Regions from separate parts of the Sodalis sp. RH24 genome, predicted to be linked through region 2. Evidence: predicted binding sites of a transcription regulator. Region 2 holds the regulator's gene; each other region holds the start of a gene.
The links. Region 2 encodes CRP, which controls carbon source genes, mostly activating them, when cyclic AMP is high. Its sites were predicted from a motif close to ATGTGANNNNNNTCACAT; they were not measured.

Region 1 (6,946 bases), 590 kb from region 2:
GGGCTTCTTCCAGCGAACCGGCCACCTGTGGGATTTCTTTCGCTTCTTCCGGCGGCAGATCGTAGAGGTTTTTGTCCATGGCATCGCCAGGATGGATTTTGTTGATAACCCCGTCCAGACCGGCCATCAGCAGGGCGGCAAACGCCAGGTATGGGTTGGCGGCCGGGTCCGGGAAGCGCACTTCGATACGACGGGCTTTCGGGCTGGCGACCACCGGGATACGGATGGAGGCTGAGCGGTTGCGGGCGGAGTAGGCCAGCATAACCGGCGCTTCATATCCCGGGACCAGACGCTTGTAGGAGTTGGTGGTCGGGTTGGTCAGGGCGTTGATGGCCTTGGCATGTTTGATGACGCCGCCAATGTAGAACAAGGCGGTTTCGGACAGGCCGCCGTACTTGTCGCCGGAGAACAGGTTATTGCCGTCTTTGGTCAACGACATATGGCAGTGCATGCCCGAGCCGTTATCGCCGAACATCGGTTTCGGCATAAAGGTCGCCGTTTTGCCGAAGGCATGGGCAACGTTATGCACGACATATTTATAAATTTGGATCTCGTCGGCTTTTTTCGTCAGGCTGTTGAAGCGGGTGGCGATTTCGTTCTGGCCGGCGGTGGCGACTTCATGGTGATGAGCTTCAACCACCAGGCCCATTTCTTCCAGGGTCAAACACATGGCGGAACGCAGATCCTGTGATGAATCCACCGGGGGAACCGGGAAATAACCGCCTTTGATGCCGGGACGATGGCCTTTATTGCCGCCTTCGTAAACTTTATCGGTATTCCATGCGGCTTCAACGTCGTCAATAGCGACATGGGAACCGGAAATGGACGAACCAAAGCGGATATCGTCAAACAGGAAAAATTCAGGTTCCGGCCCAAACAGCACGGTATCGGCAATGCCGGAGGTTTTCAGAAACTCTTCGGCGCGTTTGGCGATGGAACGCGGGTCGCGATCGTAGCCTTGCATGGTGGCAGGCTCAAGGATGTCGCAACGGATAATCAGGGTGGTTTCTTCATAGAAGGGGTCGAGCATCGCCGTGCTGGCATCGGGCATCAGCACCATGTCGGACTCGTTAATGCCTTTCCAGCCGCCAATGGAGGAGCCGTCAAACATTTTTCCATCTTCAAAGAAGTCGGCATCTACCTGATGGGCTGGTATAGTGACGTGCTGTTCTTTACCTTTCGTATCAGTGAAACGCAGGTCGACGAATTTTACTTCGTGCTCGTTAAGCATCGTCAAAACGTGTTCAGCGGACATAACTTGTATTCTCCCGGATGTGCCATTGTCGTCGTGGAACGAAATCGTATGGATCGAATTTTATTTAACTTAGCTGGGCTAGGCTAAACTGGACTGGTATAAACAGTAGCTAAAAGTGTGCCAACATTGCCAAAATGATGAGAAGGGCCGCGTTTCCGGCCTTATTAACCAAAGTCCGCCTGCACCAGATTGGTGGGATAGCGCTATATTAGTGCATTTGGGCAGTAAGTGGGCACTATTTTGGTGCAATAAATGGGGCGAGGTGAAATAATGCACTGAGAAAGGGATGACGAAGCGTCAAAAATGACGCAAATGCAGAGATCGTCGCGATCTTGTTTAGTCCCTCGCTTATTACGTGTACAATAACGCGCTATTTCTAATGCCTGAGGCAAAGTTGTGATCGAAAATTTGCGTAACATCGCCATCATCGCGCACGTCGACCATGGTAAAACTACCCTGGTCGATAAGCTGTTGCAACAATCCGGAACATTGGGTGACCGCAACGACGCCACCGAGCGCGTCATGGACTCCAACGATTTGGAGAAAGAGCGCGGGATTACCATCCTCGCTAAAAATACCGCTATTAACTGGCACGACTACCGTATCAACATCGTTGATACCCCCGGACATGCCGATTTCGGCGGCGAGGTTGAGCGCGTGATGTCCATGGTTGACTCGGTATTGCTGCTGGTCGACGCCATGGACGGACCCATGCCGCAAACCCGGTTCGTGACCCAGAAAGCCTTTGCCTATGGTCTCAAACCCATTGTGGTCATCAATAAAGTCGACCGTCCCGGCGCCCGCCCTGATTGGGTAGTGGACCAGGTGTTTGATTTATTTGTCAACCTCGGCGCAACCGATGAGCAACTGGATTTTCCGATCATATATGCCTCCGCGTTAAACGGTGTTGCGGGCTATGAGCACGAGAACATGGCCAGCGACATGACCCCGCTGTTTGAATCCATCGTCAAGAACGTCGAAGCGCCGAACGTCGACAGCGACGGCGCGTTCCAGATGCAGATTTCGCAGCTTGACTACAACAGCTATGTTGGCGTCATCGGTATCGGCCGCATCAAACGCGGCTCGGTTAAACCGAACCAGTCTGTTACCATCATCGACCATGAAGGTAAGCGTCGCAACGGCAAAGTGGGCCAGGTGCTGGGCCATATGGGCCTGCTGCGCATCGAGTCCAAGCTGGCGGAAGCGGGTGATATCATCGCCGTTACCGGCCTTGGCGAGCTGAATATCTCCGATACCATTTGCGATCAGGCCCTGGTCGAAGCGTTGCCGCCGCTGACGGTGGACGAACCTACCGTTTCCATGTCGTTCGGCGTCAACACCTCGCCGTTCTGCGGCAAGGAAGGCAAATACGTCACCTCCCGCCAGATCCTTGAGCGCCTGAACAAAGAGCTGGTGCACAACGTGGCCCTGCGCGTGGAAGAAACCGTCGATCCGGATACCTTCCTGGTCTCGGGCCGCGGCGAGCTGCATTTGTCGGTGCTGATCGAAAACATGCGGCGTGAAGGTTTTGAAATCGCCGTATCGCGCCCGAAAGTTATCTATCGTACCGTCGACGGCAAGAAACAAGAGCCGTTCGAACAGGTTACCCTGGATATCGAAGAACAGAACCAGGGCCCGGTTATGGAAGCCATGGGCATCCGTAAAGGTGAAATGCGCGATATGCTGCCGGATGGCAAAGGACGCATCCGTCTTGATTACATCATCCCCAGCCGCGGCTTGATTGGTTTTCGTACCGACTTTTTAACCATGACGTCCGGCACCGGCCTGCTGTATTCGTCGTTCAGCCATTATGACGATGTCCGTCCGGGTGAAATCGGCCAACGCCAGAACGGCGTGATGATTTCCAACGGCCAGGGCAAAGCGGTAGCCTACGCCTTGTACAGCCTGCAGGATCGCGGCCGTTTGTTCCTGGGCCACGGCGCGGAAGTGTATGAAGGCCAGATTATCGGCATCCACACCCGTTCCAACGACCTGACGGTAAACTGCCTGACAGGTAAAAAACTGACCAACATGCGTGCTTCCGGCACCGATGAGGCCACGACGCTGGTGACCCCGATCAAGATGTCGCTGGAACAGGCCCTGGAGTTTATCGATGATGATGAACTGGTGGAAGTGACTCCGCTGTCCGTGCGTTTACGTAAACGTCATTTGACCGAAAATGACCGTAAACGCGCTAACCGTTCGGGTAAAGAAGCTTAAACCCGTCGGCCCAGGCGGCGATAACGTAACAATGCCGGTCTGCGTAAGCAGCCCGGCATTTTTTTGCCCGTCGTTCAGCTATTCCCGGCGATAAAGCAGCCTGATGTCATGCTGTTGGCAATACTCATGAAATTTCGGCGGCGGCGATTGGTCGGTTATCAGGGTATGAAACAAGGATAAAGCACCGATAAAGGCGGGTTTGATGTTGTCGAATTTACTGTGATCGGCCACCAGGATCGCCTGCTGCGACATGGACAACGCGCGATGCTTCATGGTGAGTTCGTCAAAATTAAAGCAGGTGGCGCCGAAACCGATATCAATACCCGCCGCGGAGATAAACGCTTTATCGGGGCGGATATTATCCAGGATGGAATATTGGGTCAGCGGCGTAAAGATGCAGTTGGCGGGGTGGAACTCGCCGCCGCATAAAATAACTTTGCAATTAGGATGATCCTGTAACGCCAGGAAAGTATTCAGGGAATAGCAGACGGCGGTAAACGCCAGGTCATCGTCAATCGCATCGATGATAAACGGGGTGGTGGTGCCGCAGTCGAAAAAAACCGTGTCGTCCGGCTCGATCAGCGCCGCCGCCAGGCGGCCGGTAAGGGTTTTTTCCTCAACGTGCTTAGCTTTTTGATCCGAAACAAAATAGTGGGTAACGTTATTATTGCGCGGATCGTTAACCACGTAACCGCCCAGCAGTACGACCTGCGCGGGTTCGGCGCTGAGATCGCGGCGGATGGTCATCTCCGAGACGCCCAGCAGGACGGCGGCATCTTTCAAATGAAGCTTATCTTCCCGCTTCAGGGCGAGTATCAGTTTATTAATCCTTTCTTCGCGCCGCGTTTCCATATGACATCCTGCGTTATCAGACCCGATTTCCGCCGGGTTCTCAGAAATTAATAGTCGCTGGCGGACGCCTTGCCCGATACGATCGCGACACCTGAACTGGTGCCGATTCGGGTGGCGCCGGCCAGGATCATGGCGGTGGCGGTCTGGCGATCGCGTACGGCGCCGGAGGCCTTTACGCCCATACCCTCGCCGACGGTTTCGCGCATCAGCCTGACATGTTCTTCTTTTGCGCCGCCGGTGCTGAAGCCGGTGGATGTTTTCACAAACGCCACCTTCAGTTCGCGGCATATCCGGCAAACCGCGACAATTTGTGGTGAACTCAACAAACAGGTTTCCAATATTACCTTCAACGGAATAGCCGCGCAAACCTCGCGGACCGCGCGGATATCGGCGGTTACCGCGTCAATATTGCCGCTTTTGAGCCAACCGACGTTAATCACCATATCTATTTCCTGCGCACCCGCCGCAATCGCCGCCTGCGCCTCGAACGCCTTGGCGGCGGTCAGGCCGGCGCCCAACGGAAAACCGATCACCGAGCAGACTTTTACCGGGCTGTCGCGCAGCAAGCGCGCGGCAAGCGGCACATACCCGGAATTGACGCAGACCGCATAAAATCCGCACTGTTTAGCCTCGCCGCATAACGTGGTGATCTGCGCTTCGGTGGCATCCTGCGCCAGCAGGGTATGGTCGATGTAAGGGGCAAAATCGATTTCAGGGGAAGTCATGTTAATGTCCTTTATGTGTATTATCACGATAATAATGTGAGAATAATAACATTACAGAAGCCTCTTACAATAGGCATGTGGCAATTTAATTTTCATTAAACGATGTGATCATTGTCATGTTACTAACATTTTTGTCTTGTTAGTGTTAATAAAATAACATTGAATAAGGTTAAAAATATGAGGGCTAATAATTATGGATATCGCAGTTATCGGTTCCAACATGGTGGATTTAATCACCTATATCAAAGAGATGCCTAAAACCGGGGAAACGCTGGAAGCCCCCGGTTTTGAAATCGGCTGCGGCGGCAAGGGCGCCAATCAGGCGGTAGCCGCCGCCAAGCTGGGGGCGGAGGTGATGATGATCAGTAAAGTCGGCGAGGATCTCTTTGCGGACAATACCGTTAACAACCTGGTGCGCCATGGGGTCGATACCCGCTATGTGGAAACGGTGGCGGGCGTATCCAGCGGCGTAGCGCCGATTTTTGTCGATCCAGATTCACATAATCGCATCCTGATTATCAAAGGCGCCAACGATCACCTCGGCGCGCAGGACATCGATCGGGCGGCGGAACAGCTCAAGGGCTGCCGGCTGATTATCCTGCAGCTGGAAATTCCGCTCGCCACCGTCTATCACGCCATTGATTTTGCCGCCCGGCATCAGGTTCCCGTAATCCTTAATCCGGCGCCCGCCACCCGGGAACTGGATATCGCGTATGCCTGCCGGTGCGACTTTTTTATGCCTAACGAGACAGAGCTGGAAATTCTGACCGGCATGCCGGTGGACAGCGAGGAGCATATCCTGCTGGCCGGCCGTTCGCTGCTGGCCAAAGGATTGAAGAACCTGATTATTACCATGGGGCATCGCGGCTCGATGTGGCTAAGCGGCAACGAGGTGTACCGGGTCGATCCGGTACCGGTCGACGCCGTGGATACCAGCGGCGCCGGCGATGCGTTTATCGGCTGTTTTGCGCATTATTTTGTCGCGCGCGGCGATATCAAACAGGCCATGCGCTACGCGTCCGCCTATGCCGCCTACAGCGTCCGGGGTAAAGGCACCCAGCGTTCCTATGCCGAGGCTTCCCAGTTCCATGATTTCCTTGCCACCCTTCATCAGGAATAACATCATGCGCCACAATACGGTACAAATGCCTGACGGCTATTTAAACAAAACACCGTTGTTTCAATTTATCCTGCTGTCCTGCCTGTTTCCGCTATGGGGCTGCGCCGCCAGCCTTAACGATATCCTGATCACCCAGTTCAAAACGGTGTTCGCATTGAGCGATTTTGCCAGCGCCCTGGTGCAAAGCGCCTTTTACGGCGGTTATTTCCTGATTGCCATCCCGGCGTCGATGGTTATCCGCAAAAGCAGCTACAAAATGGCCATTATGATCGGCCTGTCGCTGTATATCATCGGCTGCGTACTGTTCTATCCCGCCTCCCATATGGCCACCTATACCATGTTCCTGGCGGCCATTTTTGCCATCGCCATCGGCTTAAGCTTTCTTGAGACCGCGGCCAATACCTACAGCTCGATGATCGGTCATCGCGATTACGCGACCCTGCGGCTGAACATCAGCCAGACGTTTTATCCCATCGGCGCGCTGATGGGTATTGTGCTGGGGAAATACCTGGTGTTTCAGGAAGGCGGCAGTTTAAGCAGCCAAATGGCCGCCATGACGCCGGAGCAGGTGCATCAGTTCCGTCTCAATATGCTGGAACTGACCCTGGAACCCTATAAATACCTGATTATGGTGCTGGTGGTGGTGATGGTGCTGTTTATGCTCACCCGGTATCCCCACTGCAAACCGCAGCCCGATAAGCAAAACCGCCGCGCCGCGCCCGGCATGGGCGAAACGCTGCGTTATCTTGCCGGCAATGCGCGCTTTCGCAAGGG
Region 2 (6,946 bases):
TAAAATGCAGGGACGGATAAAGCGTGATCAGGCCGCCGATGCCGAAGGCCACCAGCAGCAGGATACATTGCATGCCGAGCATGATGCCGATCATCAGCGGCATCGAGCGCCAGAAGCCAAAATTGGCGCCCGAGGCGGTAAGCAGCATATTATTAGGGCCAGGGGTAATGGCGGCCACCCAGAGAAACCCCAGCATTGACAGAAAAAGACTCAGTTCCACGTTTTGGCGGCTCCCCGTAAAATAACGCGTATGAAGCTACCAGTGCGCACGGGGATGTACAAGGCATAACAGGTGAAATTTACTCAACACCTTGATTTATTGACTATCGGGACACAATATCGTGATTATTCCCTGGGAACAAATCGATCCTGACACGCTCTATAACCTGATCGAGTCCTTTGTACTGCGTGAGGGCACCGATTATGGCGAGCAGGAGAAATCACTGGCGCAAAAGGTCGAGGATGTAAAACGCCAGTTGATAAGCGGCGAGGCGGTGGTGGTCTGGTCGGAACTGCATGAAAATATCAATATCATGCCGCGCGGCCGGTTTAATGACCAGGCCGGAGATACGCCGGGCGAATAGCGAAGCCCCTGGCCCCTAAGCGCTAAATATGCTAACACTCACTTCTGGGCCTTGATGCCGGGCGCACTTCTTCACGCCGCAATTCAACCAAGCGTAGGGTTACCATGTCGACAAAACACCCCATTATTGCCGTTACCGGTTCCAGCGGTGCGGGCACCACCACCACCAGCCTGGCGTTTCGTAAAATATTCCAGCAGTTGAATATCCACGCCGCCGAACTGGAGGGTGACAGCTTTCATCACTTTACCCGGCCGGAAATGGATATGGCGATCCGCAAGGCGCGGGATTTAGGGCGCCATATCAGCTACTTTGGTCCGGACGCCAATAACTTTGGCCTGCTGGAGCATACGTTTCATCAGTATGGCGATACCGGCCGCGGTCAGTCGCGTAAATATCTGCATACGTATGACGAGGCGGTGCCGTATAACCAGATCCCCGGTACCTTTACGCCCTGGCAGGCGTTGCCGGAACCGACGGACGTGTTATTTTACGAGGGGCTGCACGGCGGCGTGGTAACCGATAGCCATGACGTGGCGAAGCACGTGGATTTGCTGGTGGGCGTGGTGCCCATCGTCAACCTGGAGTGGATCCAGAAACTGGTGCGCGATACCGGCGAGCGGGGGCATTCGCGCGAGGCGGTGATGGATTCGGTGGTGAGGTCGATGGAGGATTATATTAACTACATCACGCCGCAGTTTTCCCGCACCCATATCAATTTCCAGCGGGTGCCGACCGTCGACACGTCGAACCCTTTCGCCGCCAAGGCGATTCCCTCACTTGACGAAAGTTTTGTCGTTATTCATTTCCGTAGCCTGGCGCATATCGACCTGCCTTATCTGCTGGCGATGCTGCAAGGCTCCTTTATTTCCAATATTAATACGCTGGTGGTGCCCGGGGGCAAGATGGGGCTGGCGATGGAGCTGATTATGGGGCCGCTGGTACAGCAGTTGCTGGAAGGAAAGGAAATTAAGTAAACTCGAGGCCTCGGGCGGGAACACCACGCCCGATTCGACCCCATCGGCATGCTTTCCCTTGAACACGCCAGGATTCGCTGCGGTGTTGGCGGGCCTAGCATACCGTGGGGCGCTCGGTCGGGCGGGAACACCACGCCCGATTCGACCCCATCGGCATGCTCTCCCTTGAACACGCCAGGATTCGCTGCGGTGTTGGCGGGCCTAGCATACCGTGGGGCGCTCGGTCGGGCGGGAACACCACGCCCGATTCGACCCCATCGGCATGCTCTCCCTTGAACACGCCGGGTTTGAGTGCGGTGTTGGCGGGCATACCGTGCCATGGGGCGCTCGGTCGGGCAGAGAAACCATGCCCGATTCGACCCCATTGGCGCGCTCTCCCTTGAACACGCCGGGTTTGAGTGCGGTGTTGGCGGGCCGGTTAGGCGGCGGGGGCGTGGTGTTCGTCGCGCACTTCAAAGCTGTGGGTCATATTGACCGACGCGCCGAGCATCAGTGAGACCGAGCAGTATTTTTCCGCCGATAGCGTCACCGCCCGCTCCACCGCCTTGTCGGTCAGCCCGGCGCCGGTGACGATAAAATGCAGGTTGATATGGGTAAACAGGCGCGGCGCCTCGTCGCGGCGCTCGGAGGTGAGTTTGACCTCGCAGTCCCGGACGTCCTGCCGCGCTTTGTGTAAAATCGATACCACATCAATGGCGCTGCAGCCGCCGACCGACATCAATACCATTTCCATTGGGCTGGGCGCTTTTTCGCCCGCGTTCCCATCCATCAAAACCTGGTGGCCCGAGGCGGATTCGCCCATGAAAGACAACCCTTCTACCCATTTGACCCGTGCCTGCATTATGATACTCCTGATGAAAAGCTTTCCAGCAGACTACATTTTTGTTGGAAAACTGGCAATGTTACTGAACATACTTCATGCTGAAGCAAGACAACAGAAGACACTGCTTCAAACCTATGCTAAAAACAAGGCTGGATCGGCCTCATGATAATGAAAGGGCAAGAGATCGATCGGAACATCACATTACCAGACCCTAATAAGTTCCCTTACGTCGCTCCGTTTAAACGCGGAGTCAGAGTGAATAATACAAGCGCCGTAACAGGGAATACGATGTCCCGAACCTGGGATAGCGATGACAAAAGAGGATAACAGCGAATGGTTCTCGGCAAACCGCAAACAGACCCGACTCTCGAATGGTTCCTGTCTCATTGCCATATTCATAAGTATCCATCGAAGAGTACACTTATACATCAGGGTGAAAAGGCTGAAACGCTTTACTACATCGTTAAGGGCGCCGTGGCGGTGCTGATTAAGGATGAAGAAGGCAAAGAGATGATTCTCTCCTATCTTAACCAGGGAGATTTCATCGGTGAGCTCGGCCTATTCGAGGAAGGTCAGGAACGCAGTGCCTGGGTACGGGCGAAAACCGCCTGTGAAGTCGCCGAGATTTCGTATAAAAAATTCCGGCAGCTGATTCAGGTGAATCCGGATATCCTGATGCGCCTGTCGGCGCAAATGGCCAGTCGTTTACAGGTAACGTCGGAAAAAGTCGGCAACCTGGCATTCCTGGACGTTACCGGACGCATAGCGCAAACCCTGTTGAACCTGGCGAAACAACCCGACGCCATGACCCACCCCGACGGCATGCAGATAAAAATCACCCGTCAGGAAATCGGCCAGATTGTCGGCTGTTCCCGCGAGACGGTAGGACGTATTCTTAAAATGCTCGAAGATCAAAATCTTATATCCGCGCACGGTAAAACCATTGTTGTTTACGGCACGCGCTGATAGCCCCGTTATACAGGCGTGGTGCTTCGTACCACGCTTTTTTTGCTGACAGTATGTGGCGCCGGTTAATCTACCACCCTGAAGTAAACTATGCCCTGCGGCAAACCATCGTGCTATGCCTGCCGGTGGCCGCCGGCCTGTTATTCGGCAGCTTGCAAAACGGCCTGCTGTTTTCGTTGGTCCCTGCCTGCTGCAATATCGCCGGCCTCGATACCCTGCATAAACGGTTTTTCAAGCGACTGGCCGTCGGCGGCGTGCTGTTCGCGCTGAGCAGCGTGCTGATCCAGGTGCTGTTGGCCGTGCCGGTGCCGTTGCCCTTGGTGATGCTCGGCCTGGCGCTGCTGTTCGGCGTTACCGGTGAAATCAGCCCGCTGCACGGCCGTTTATTGCCCGCCGCGCTTATCGCCGCCATCTTTACCCTGGGGCTGGCCGGCAATGTGCCGCCCGCCGTGCCGCCGCTGCTGTATATTGCCGGCACCGCCTGGTACGGGCTGTTCAACGCCCTGTGGTTCCGGTTGTGGAAGGAGCAGCCGATGCGGGAATCGCTTAGCCTGCTGTATCGGGAGCTGGCGGATTATATCGAGGCGAAATATACCCTGCTGACACAGCATACCGATCCGGAAACCGCCCTGCCGCCGCTGTTTGCCCGCCAGCAGGCGGTGATTGATCTGATTGCCCAGGTATACCAGCAGCTTTATATGCTGTCGGCCAATGATCAGCTGCAGTACAAACGCCTGCTGCGTTCTTTCCAGGTGGCGCTGGATTTGCAGGAGCATATCGCCGTCAGCCTGCACCAGCCGGACGAAGTACAAAAACTGGTGGCGCAAAGCCACGCCGAGGCGGTTATCCGCTATAACGCCCGGCTGATTGCCGCGCGGTTGCGGGTACTGGCGGATGATATTCTCTATCACCGGCAGCCGGGGCGTTTTAACATGGCCACCGCGCTGTCGGCCCTGGAAAAAATTGCCGACCGGCATCCGGATAATCCGGTCGGACAGTTTTGTTATTACCATTTCAGCCGTATCGCCCGGCTGCTGCGTACCCAGCGCCCGCTTTACCGCCGCGACCTGATGGCCGACAACCAGCAGCGGCTGTCGTTTTGGCATGCGCTGGTCAGCTACTGTTCCTTTAAATCCATGGCGCTGCGCAGCGCGGCAAGGCTTGGGATTATGCTGGCCATCGGCAGCAGCCTGGGGCTGGTATTGGATCTCCCCAAACCCTACTGGATTTTAATGACGGTGATGTTTGTCAGCCAGAACGGCTATAACGCCACCCGGGTGCGGATCCAGCATCGGGCCCTGGGCACGTTGGCGGGGTTGGTGATTGCCGCCGGCACGCTGCAATTCAGGCTGAGCGACGGCACGGTATTGCTGTGCATGTTGTTCCTGACGCTGGCGTCTTACCTGGTGTTGCGCAAAAATTACGGCCTGGCGATGATCGGCATGACGGTGACCGCGGTGTATACGTTGCAGCTACTGTCGCTGAACGGCGCGCATTTCCTGGTGCCCAGGCTGGTGGATACGCTGATCGGCTGTATGCTGGCGTTCGGCGGCATGCTGTGGTTATGGCCGCAGTGGCAAAGCGGTATGCTGCGCAAAAACGCCCATCTGGCGCTGGAGCGGGACCAGGACGCGCTGCGACTGCTGCTGCAACCCGCCCCCGAGCCGGCGGCGCTGGCCTACGCGCGCATGAAGGTCAACCAGGCGCACAACGCGCTGTTTACGTCGCTTAGCCAGGCGATGCGGGAGCCGGCGTTTAATTCGCGCTATCTGACCGATATGCGTTTATGGGTGACCCATAGCCAGTTCATCGTCGAGCACATCAATGCCATGACCATCCTGGCGCGGGATCACTACATGCTGACGCCGACGCTGGCGCAAAAGTACCTGGCCTCTTGCGAGGTGGCGCTGCAGCGCTGCCAGCAACGGCTGGAATATGACGGCCCAAGCTCAGACAGCCCGGTGATGGATGCCGCCGGCGAAACGCCGGAGCTGCCCGGCACCCTGATGGAACGCCATCTGCGGCGTATTCTGTTCCATCTGGGCGTGATGCATACGATTTCATCGGTAGCCTGGCGCCAGCGGCCGCAGCACGGCAACTGGCTGGCGCGCCGGTTAAGCCATTAGTCTCCCGCCGCGCGCCTTAGGGTTTGGCGGCGATAACCTGCGCCACCGCCTGTTCAAACCGGGCCATGCCCTGTTCGATATCGGCGAACTCCACCACCAGCGACGGCGCGAAACGGATGACGTCCGGACCGGCGTTGAGGATCATCAGGCCCTGCGCGGCGCTGGCGTGCAGGAACTCGCGCGCCCGGCCATGGAACTGCGGCCGCAGTTCGGCGCCCAGCAGCAGGCCCATGCCGCGCACATCCGAAAATACCTGATATTTGTCGTCAATCGCCTGGAGCGCGCTGACGAAACGATCGTGCCTTTCGTTAATGCCCGCCAGGACTTCCGGCTGGTTAATCACATCCAGCGCCGCCTCGGATACCGCGCAGGCCAGGGGATTGCCGCCATAGGTGGTGCCGTGGGTGCCCACTTTCATCACCGAGGCGATCTCTTCCGTAGTCAGCATGGCGCTGATGGGGAAACCGCCGCCCAGCGCCTTGGCGGTGGTCAGAATATCCGGCGTTACGCCATAGTGCATATAGGTAAACAGCTTGCCGGTGCGCCCCATGCCGCACTGCACTTCGTCCATCACCAGCAGCGCCTGATTTTGGTCGCACAGATCGCGCAGGCCCTGCAGGAATTCCGGCGTGGCGGGCATAATGCCCCCTTCACCCTGAATCGGCTCCACCACCACGGCGCAGGTATGATCATCCATCACCGCCTTGACGGCCGCCAGATCGTTAAAAGGCACATGGACGATATCCGCCGGTTTTGGCCCGAAGCCGTCGGAATATTTTGGTTGCCCGCCCACGGTAACGGTAAACAGCGTGCGGCCGTGGAACGCGTTATGAAAAGCGATGATTTTGGTTTTATAGGGGCTGTGGCGGGTAATGGCGTAGTGACGCGCCAGCTTAAACGCCGCTTCATTGGCCTCGCCGCCCGAATTGGCAAAAAACACCCGGTCGGCAAAGGTGGCGTTAATCAGCTTGCGCGCCAGGCGCAGCGCCGGTTCGTTGGTAAAGACGTTGCTGGTGTGCCATAGGGTTTCGCCCTGGGCTTTCAGCGCCGCGACCAGCGCCGGGTGGCAATGTCCCAGCGCAGTGACGGCAATGCCGCCGGAGAAATCAATATATTCCTTTCCGTCCTGGTCCCATACCCGGCTGCCCTTGCCCCGGACCGGAATAAACTGCGCCGGTGCATAAACCGGCAGAATAACCTGGTCGAAAGTTTCCCGCGTTACTGCGCTATTATCTGTATTCATATGTAATTACCCGGTCCGCAACAAATCAAGAAGTGATATTATAGTCATAAAATATGAATAAAAAATCACTCCAGTGCAATCGTTTTATCACTATCAGAGCGAAAAAAAGCCGCTGCCCGTGGCCTTGTCCGTTAATGCTATATCAACATGCCGATCGGCTAACACGCAAGAAAGTTCGCCAGGAGTTGATGTCCCTGCTCGCTGAGCACGCTTTCAGGATGAAACTGTAC
Region 3 (6,946 bases), 710 kb from region 2:
AGTGAAATTGCGGAACCATGACGGAACGGAATCCCGGATTCCGGTATATCATGAAAAAATCAGCCATTCTTGGCATCTTGGCACACACAATAACAAACCTGCCTTCACGTTTAGACAAGAGAAAAGAATTAAGTCGTTCAAGGTGAGGTTTGACGGCGCCTATGAATATATTCAGGTTGATAACCTTAATCCCAAACACTATGGTGCCGGTAAAATTATTGAAGTCAGGTCAAAAGACACAATGGCTATGGGTGATAATGTCATAATGAGGGTGGTTGAGCTGAAGGGAGAATTAGTGCCTGTGCGCGCGGCGGTAGTGCCCAAAAGAGGCCTTAAATATGAAATTTTTAATCGGGCTATGCCTGGCCGGCGCGGCCATCCCGTCGAGTTTGACGGTCGCCGCTGGTTGTTTGAAGCGCCGACGTCAATCCATGTCGCCAAAACGCTGCGACGCGCCATTGCCAAGGATATTGTCGGGGAGAGCGTCAACGCGTTCGATTTGTCCACGCCTGATAAGCTTGGCCTGCGCTGGGATATAAATAATAATTCATATCTGAAAATTAAAAATAAATATTTTAAAGTGAAAAGATATCCGCAAACCGCATACAAGTTTTTTCTGATGAATAATCATCGAAAAATCAACCTTCGCTTCAAGAAAAATAAATTTCATGTCGAAAATTTTAGGGAAAGGATTAACGATCTCCTTAAGATTGGCATGAGCGGCCGGGGGGGACTCAGGCCGCGTAAGCATGCTGTGGATATTCTCAAGGACCTGGATGGGTTCGACCTTGAACAGGCCAAAACACTGCTGTCTCAATACCATTTCCCCCAGGAGGGACTGTTTAACGAATATTCGTTTGCCTTGCATATTGAACAGTTTAGTGAAATTCCTCCCTGGGCAAAACGGTTTAAAATTGATGAAAGCGCCGTCAATGTGGCGCCGGCGCAAGGGCGGAAAGTGCCTGTGTTTGATCCCGATGACGAATCCGTTAACCTTGAACTCCTGCTCGGTACGCAGATTGGTGAAGGTGATTACGGTATCGTTTTCCAGGATGGCCAGGATCCCAATTGGTATATCAAGATGATGCGCCCACATCCGGATGGCGACGCCGATATAGATATTGAAATGTTGGCGGAAAAGGAGGCTGAAAGCTTTCGTTTATATTATGGCCCGGAATCGGCAAAGGTATTTGCTGATAATGATGGTAATTTTTATAACAGAATGTACAAAATTCCCGGCATAACGTTAGATTCACTTCCCGAGGGCTCCCTGCCGCACGATGCAGTTGAACGCTTTGTCGATATGCTGGAAAAACTAAATAATGTCAATATGATACACGCTGATCTCCATGGGGCGAATATGTTGTGGGATGCAGAAAGTGAAATGTTTTTCCCCATTGATATCATTGATATTAAAAAAGATTTTTTTCGCAGCGGCAACGACTATAAACACAGTCTAAACATGCGTGGCGAAGAAAGATGGGACGATGTGATTTATGAGATCAAACAAAAGATGGCGTCCTGAGGCCATGGCAAGGATGCGGCCGCTCTTTATCCGGCGATAATGAACAACGCGCCGGTGGTCACGCCAGCCGCCGCCGTGCCGCCTGGTCCAGCGAAACGTTTCGATGGCGATCACATTTTTGATGTTTCCCGCTTGTGGCCTGGCCCGTTTGTGATTATTTTCAGCCCAGCGAAACGTTTCGCTGGGAGGATCAGCCAATGAAAAAAGGATTACTGCTCAACGCCGAGGTTTCCGCGTTGATTTCCCGCTTGGGGCATACCGATGAAATCGTCATTGCCGATGCCGGGTTGCCCATACCCGCGACAGCCGCCAGGATCGATCTGGCGTTGACCCAGGGCGTGCCGGGCTTTTTACAGGTGTTCGACGTCGTGGCCAGTGAGATGCAGGTGGAAAGGGCGATAATCGCCAGCGAAATGGCCGCCCATAATCCCGCGCTGCACCAGGCGTTGCTGGCCGGGCTGTCCCAGCTGGAGCAAGCGCAGGGCAATACCATCGTCATCGACTATATCAGCCATCAGGCATTCAAAGCGCAGACCGCCCACAGCCGGGCCGTTATTCGCAGCGGGGAGTGCTCGCCCTTCGCCAACGTTATCCTCTGCTCCGGCGTCACCTTCTGAGGCATTTATGCAACCCTTACTGCAACTGAGCGGGATAGACAAGTCGTTTCCGGGCGTCAAAGCGCTTTCCGGCGCGGCGCTGACCGTGTATCCCGGCCGCGTGATGGCGCTGGTGGGGGAGAACGGCGCCGGTAAATCCACCATGATGAAGGTGTTGACCGGGATTTACAGCAAGGATGCCGGTACGCTCATATTTATGGGAAAGGAAGTTGCCTTCAGCGGCCCCAAGGCGTCGCAGGAGGCCGGTATCGGTATCATCCATCAGGAACTTAACCTGATCCCTGAACTGACGATCGCCGAAAATATCTTCCTGGGGCGCGAATTCCTTAACCGTATCGGCGGCATCGACTGGAAGCGGATGTATCGCGAAGCGGACCGACTCCTGGGCCGCCTGAACCTGGCCTATAGCAGCCACCGGTTGGTGGGGGAATTATCGATTGGCGATCAGCAGATGGTGGAAATCGCCAAGGTAATCAGCTTTAAGTCGCAGGTGATCATCATGGACGAGCCCACCGATGCGTTAACCGATACGGAAACGGCATCGCTGTTCAGTGTGATAAACGAACTGAAGCAGCAGGGGTGCGGCATTGTCTATATCTCCCATCGGCTAAAGGAAATTTTCGAGATCTGCGACGATGTCACGGTGATGCGCGACGGGCAGTTTATTGCCGAACGGCCGGTAAACGAGCTGCAGGAAGACAGGCTGATTGAAATGATGGTGGGCCGCCGCCTGGAGGAACAGTATCCGCGCGTCACGCAGCGTCCGGGCGAGGAGCGCCTGCTGGTCAGCCACCTGTCGGGCCCCGGGGTGCATGACGTCAGTTTCTCCCTGCGCCAGGGGGAAATCCTGGGCTGCGCCGGGCTGATGGGCGCCGGCCGTACCGAACTGATGAAAACCCTCTATGGCGCCGCCAGGCGCACCGGCGGCAGCGTGACGCTCGACGGACGCGCCGTGGTCGCCAGGTCGCCCCAGGACGGGCTTGCCAACGGCATTGTCTATATTTCCGAGGATCGCAAGCGCGACGGACTGGTGCTGGGCATGTCGGTAAAGGAAAACATGACTTTAACCGCCCTGCGCTATTTTAGCCATCAGGCCGGTTGGCTGAAACACGCCGACGAGCGGGTGGCTGTCGGGGATTTTATCCGTTTATTTAATATCAAAACGCCGTCGATGGAGCAGCCTATCGGCCTGCTGTCCGGTGGCAACCAGCAAAAAGTCGCCATTGCGCGCGGCCTGATGACACGCCCTAAGGTGCTGATCCTGGATGAGCCGACCCGGGGCGTCGACGTGGGCGCCAAGAAAGAGATTTACCAGTTGATCAACCAGTTTAAACAGGAAGGGCTCTCCATCATCCTGGTGTCCTCCGAGATGCCGGAGGTCCTTGGCATGAGCGATCGCGTCATGGTGATGCATGAAGGCCGCTTAAGCGGCATATTCCCCATCGAACAGGCCACCCAGGAAGTGCTGATGGCCGCGGCCGTCGGCAAGCTTTATCGTACCCAGCAGGAGAATCAGTAATGAATTCCCGGACTATCCCCGTTAAACGCGGCATCAGCAAAGCCTGGCTGCTGGAGCAAAAATCGTTGATTGCGCTGCTGGTGCTGATCGCCGTGGTTTCTTCAATGAGCGCCAATTTTTTCAGCCTCAACAATCTGTTCAATATTCTCCAGCAGACCTCGGTCAACGCCATCATGGCGGTGGGTATGACGCTGGTGATCCTCACCGCAGGCATTGACTTGTCCGTCGGGTCCCTGCTGGCGCTGACCGGCGCGGTAGCCGCCTCGGTGGTGGGGCTGGAAATGAATGTCATGGTGGCGGTGGGCGCCTCCCTGGCGCTGGGCGCGGCCATCGGCGCCATCACCGGCCTGATTGTGGCGAAGGGCAGGGTACAGGCCTTTATCGCCACCCTGGTCATGATGCTGCTGCTGCGCGGTATCACCATGGTGTATACCAACGGCAGTCCGGTAAACACCGGTTTCAGTGATACGGCCGACGCGTTTGGCTGGTTTGGCATCGGTCGTCCCCTTGGCGTGCCCACGCCGGTATGGATCATGGCCGTGGTGTTTCTTGCCGCCTGGTACATGCTGCATCACACCCGCCTGGGCCGTTATATCTATGCGCTGGGCGGTAATGAAGCCGCCACCCGGCTGTCCGGCATCAGCGTCGATCGGGTCAAGGTCATCGTCTACGCGCTGTGCGGGTTGCTCGCGGCGTTGGCGGGCGTTATCGAAGTGGCGCGCCTGTCCTCGGCGCAGCCCACGGCGGGTACCGGCTATGAGCTGGACGCCATCGCCGCGGTGGTGCTGGGCGGTACCAGCCTGTCCGGCGGGAAAGGGCGCATCATGGGGACGCTGGTCGGCGCGCTGATCCTGGGCTTCCTTAATAACGGACTGAATTTATTGAGCGTTTCCTCCTACTACCAGATGATTGTTAAAGCCGTGGTGATTTTGTTGGCGGTGCTGGTAGATAACAAAAGCAGTAAATAACCTCTCCCGCAGGAATGATAAAGATGAAAATGAAAAAATTAGCTTTTTTGATGTCCGCCGTGGCGTTAAGCGCCACTCTCAGCGCCAATGCCCTGGCGAAAGACAGCATCGCGCTGGTGGTGTCCACGCTGAATAATCCGTTCTTCGTTTCCATGAAAGACGGCGCCCAGCAGGAAGCGGATAAATTGGGTTATCAGCTGGTGGTGCTCGATTCGCAAAACAACCCGGCCAAGGAACTGGCCAATGTGCAGGATCTGACGGTGCGCGGCGTTAAGCTTTTGCTTATCAACCCAAGCGATTCCGACGCGGTGGGCAACGCGGTCATTATTGCCAACCAGGCCAAGATCCCGGTGATCACCCTCGATCGTAAGGCCAGCAAAGGGGCCGTCGTCAGCCATATCGCCTCCGACAACCGGGTCGGCGGCAAAATGGCCGGTGATTTTATCGGTGAAAAACTGGGCCAGAACGCCAAGGTTATCCAGCTGGAAGGTATCGCCGGCACGTCTGTTGCGCGTGAGCGCGGCGAAGGGTTTAAACAATCGGCCGATCAGTATAAATTTACTATGCTGGCCAGCCAGCCCGCCGATTTCGATCGCACCAAAGGGCTTAACGTGATGCAGAACCTGCTGACCGCGCATCCGGCGGTGCAGGCGGTATTCGCGCAGAACGACGAAATGGCCCTGGGCGCCATGCGCGCCCTGCAAACCGTGAATAAAACCGATGTGCTGGTGGTGGGTTTTGACGGCACCGCCGACGGCATCAAAGCGGTGCAAAGCGGTAAACTTGCCGCCACCGTGGCGCAGCAGCCCGACCAGATCGGTATAATCGGCGTGGAAACCGCAGACAAGGTTCTGAAAGGCGAAAAAGTGGATGCGGTGATCCCGGTTGCCCTGAAGCTGGTCACCAAATAAGCCCGTAAAACCTCGACAGCAGCGCCTTGCGTTATCGCCGCGCGCCGGCGATAACGCTTCTAACCAGGATACAGGCTATGGCAATAAAAAAGCTGGTGGTTCTCGGCAGCATTAACGCGGATCATATACTTAATCTACAACAGTTTCCCCGTCCCGGTGAAACGGTAATTGGCGGCAGCTATCAGGTGGCTTTCGGCGGCAAAGGCGCTAATCAGGCGGTGGCCGCCGGCCGCAGCGGCGCCGATATCGCCTTTATCGCCTGCGTGGGCGAGGATGCCATCGGCGCGCAGATTCGCCGGCAGCTGCAGGCGGACAACATTGATATTCTGCCCGTGGAACCCAGCCCGGGCGCCAGCACCGGCGTCGCGCTGATTTTTGTCAACGCGGAGGGTGAAAATGTCATCGGCATCCATCCCGGCGCTAACGCCGCGGTAACGCCGGCCTACCTGGCCCGCTATGAGCAGTTGGTCATCCATGCCGCGGCATTACTGATGCAGTTGGAATCCCCCCTTGATACCGTGATCGCCGCCGCCCGCCTGGCGCGCGATCACCAGACCCAGGTGATATTAAACCCGGCCCCGGCGCGTCAGCTGCCGGACGAATTGCTGGCCTTGGTAGACATTATTACGCCCAATGAAACCGAGGCGGAGCAACTGACCGGCGTCGCCGTCACCGATGACGCCAGCGCCGCCCGCGCCGCGCGGATTTTGCATGATAAGGGCATCGCTACGGTTATCATTACCCTTGGCCGCCGCGGTGTGTGGCTGAGCGAACGTGGCAATGGCAAGCGGGTTCCCGGATTCAAGGTCAAGGCGGTGGATACCATCGCGGCGGGCGATACGTTTAACGGCGCGCTGATGACCGCGCTGCTCGAAGACCAGGACCTGGATAACGCCGTCAGGTTCGCCCATGCCGCCGCCGCGTTGGCGGTAACCCGTCCGGGGGCGCAGCCGTCAATTCCCTGGCGTGATGAAATCGACGCTTTTCTGCAGGGTTAGGAGCTTATTTGGCCACCATGAAGGATGTTGCCCGTCTGGCGGGCGTTTCCACGTCCACCGTATCGCACGTGATCAATAACAACCGGTTTGTCAGCGATCGGGTGCGCGCTAAAGTGATGGCGGTGGTGGAACAGCTCAACTACGCGCCGTCGGCCCTGGCCCGCAGTTTAAAGATCAACCAGACGCGCACTATCGGCATGCTGATTACCTCCAGTAATAACCCGTTTTACGCGGAGGTGGTGCACGGCGTCGAACGCAGTTGCTACGAGCGGGGCTACAGCCTGATCCTGTGTAATACCGAAGAGGATGCCGATCGCATGAGCCGTAGTATGGAGACGCTGCTGCAAAAACGCGTCGACGGGCTGCTTATCATGTGTACCGAAAATAACCGGCCTTCCCGTCTGGCGC

Region 1: a site for CRP is predicted at 5,087-5,104, ahead of deoC (deoxyribose-phosphate aldolase). Genes of this name have one in related genera too.
Region 3: a site for CRP is predicted at 1,624-1,641, ahead of rbsD (D-ribose pyranase). Genes of this name have one in related genera too.

Annotation. Positions count from the first base shown of each region.
Region 1 is NZ_CP178729.1:3,504,578-3,511,523, reverse strand. Features, by position in the region: gene glnA (glutamate--ammonia ligase) at 1-1,255, opposite strand, end outside; gene typA (translational GTPase TypA) at 1,652-3,475, shown strand; gene deoR (DNA-binding transcriptional repressor DeoR) at 3,554-4,327, opposite strand; gene deoC (deoxyribose-phosphate aldolase) at 4,375-5,052, opposite strand; gene rbsK (ribokinase) at 5,246-6,172, shown strand; gene fucP (L-fucose:H+ symporter permease) at 6,177-6,946, shown strand, end outside.
Region 2 is NZ_CP178729.1:4,092,311-4,099,256, reverse strand. Features, by position in the region: gene ACL2XG_RS18480 (LysE family translocator) at 1-220, opposite strand, end outside; gene ACL2XG_RS18475 (YheU family protein) at 342-584, shown strand; gene ACL2XG_RS18470 (phosphoribulokinase) at 689-1,558, shown strand; gene ACL2XG_RS18465 (OsmC family protein) at 1,977-2,399, opposite strand; gene ACL2XG_RS18460 (hypothetical protein) at 2,359-2,547, shown strand; gene crp (cAMP-activated global transcriptional regulator CRP) at 2,715-3,347, shown strand; gene ACL2XG_RS18450 (YccS/YhfK family putative transporter) at 3,401-5,473, shown strand; gene argD (bifunctional acetylornithine/succinyldiaminopimelate transaminase) at 5,490-6,716, opposite strand; gene ACL2XG_RS18440 (aminodeoxychorismate synthase component II) at 6,875-6,946, opposite strand, start outside.
Region 3 is NZ_CP178729.1:3,387,188-3,394,133, reverse strand. Features, by position in the region: gene ACL2XG_RS15395 (hypothetical protein) at 1-1,525, shown strand, start outside; gene rbsD (D-ribose pyranase) at 1,723-2,142, shown strand; gene rbsA (ribose ABC transporter ATP-binding protein RbsA) at 2,150-3,661, shown strand; gene rbsC (ribose ABC transporter permease) at 3,661-4,629, shown strand; gene rbsB (ribose ABC transporter substrate-binding protein RbsB) at 4,653-5,540, shown strand; gene rbsK (ribokinase) at 5,618-6,538, shown strand; gene rbsR (ribose operon transcriptional repressor RbsR) at 6,547-6,946, shown strand, end outside.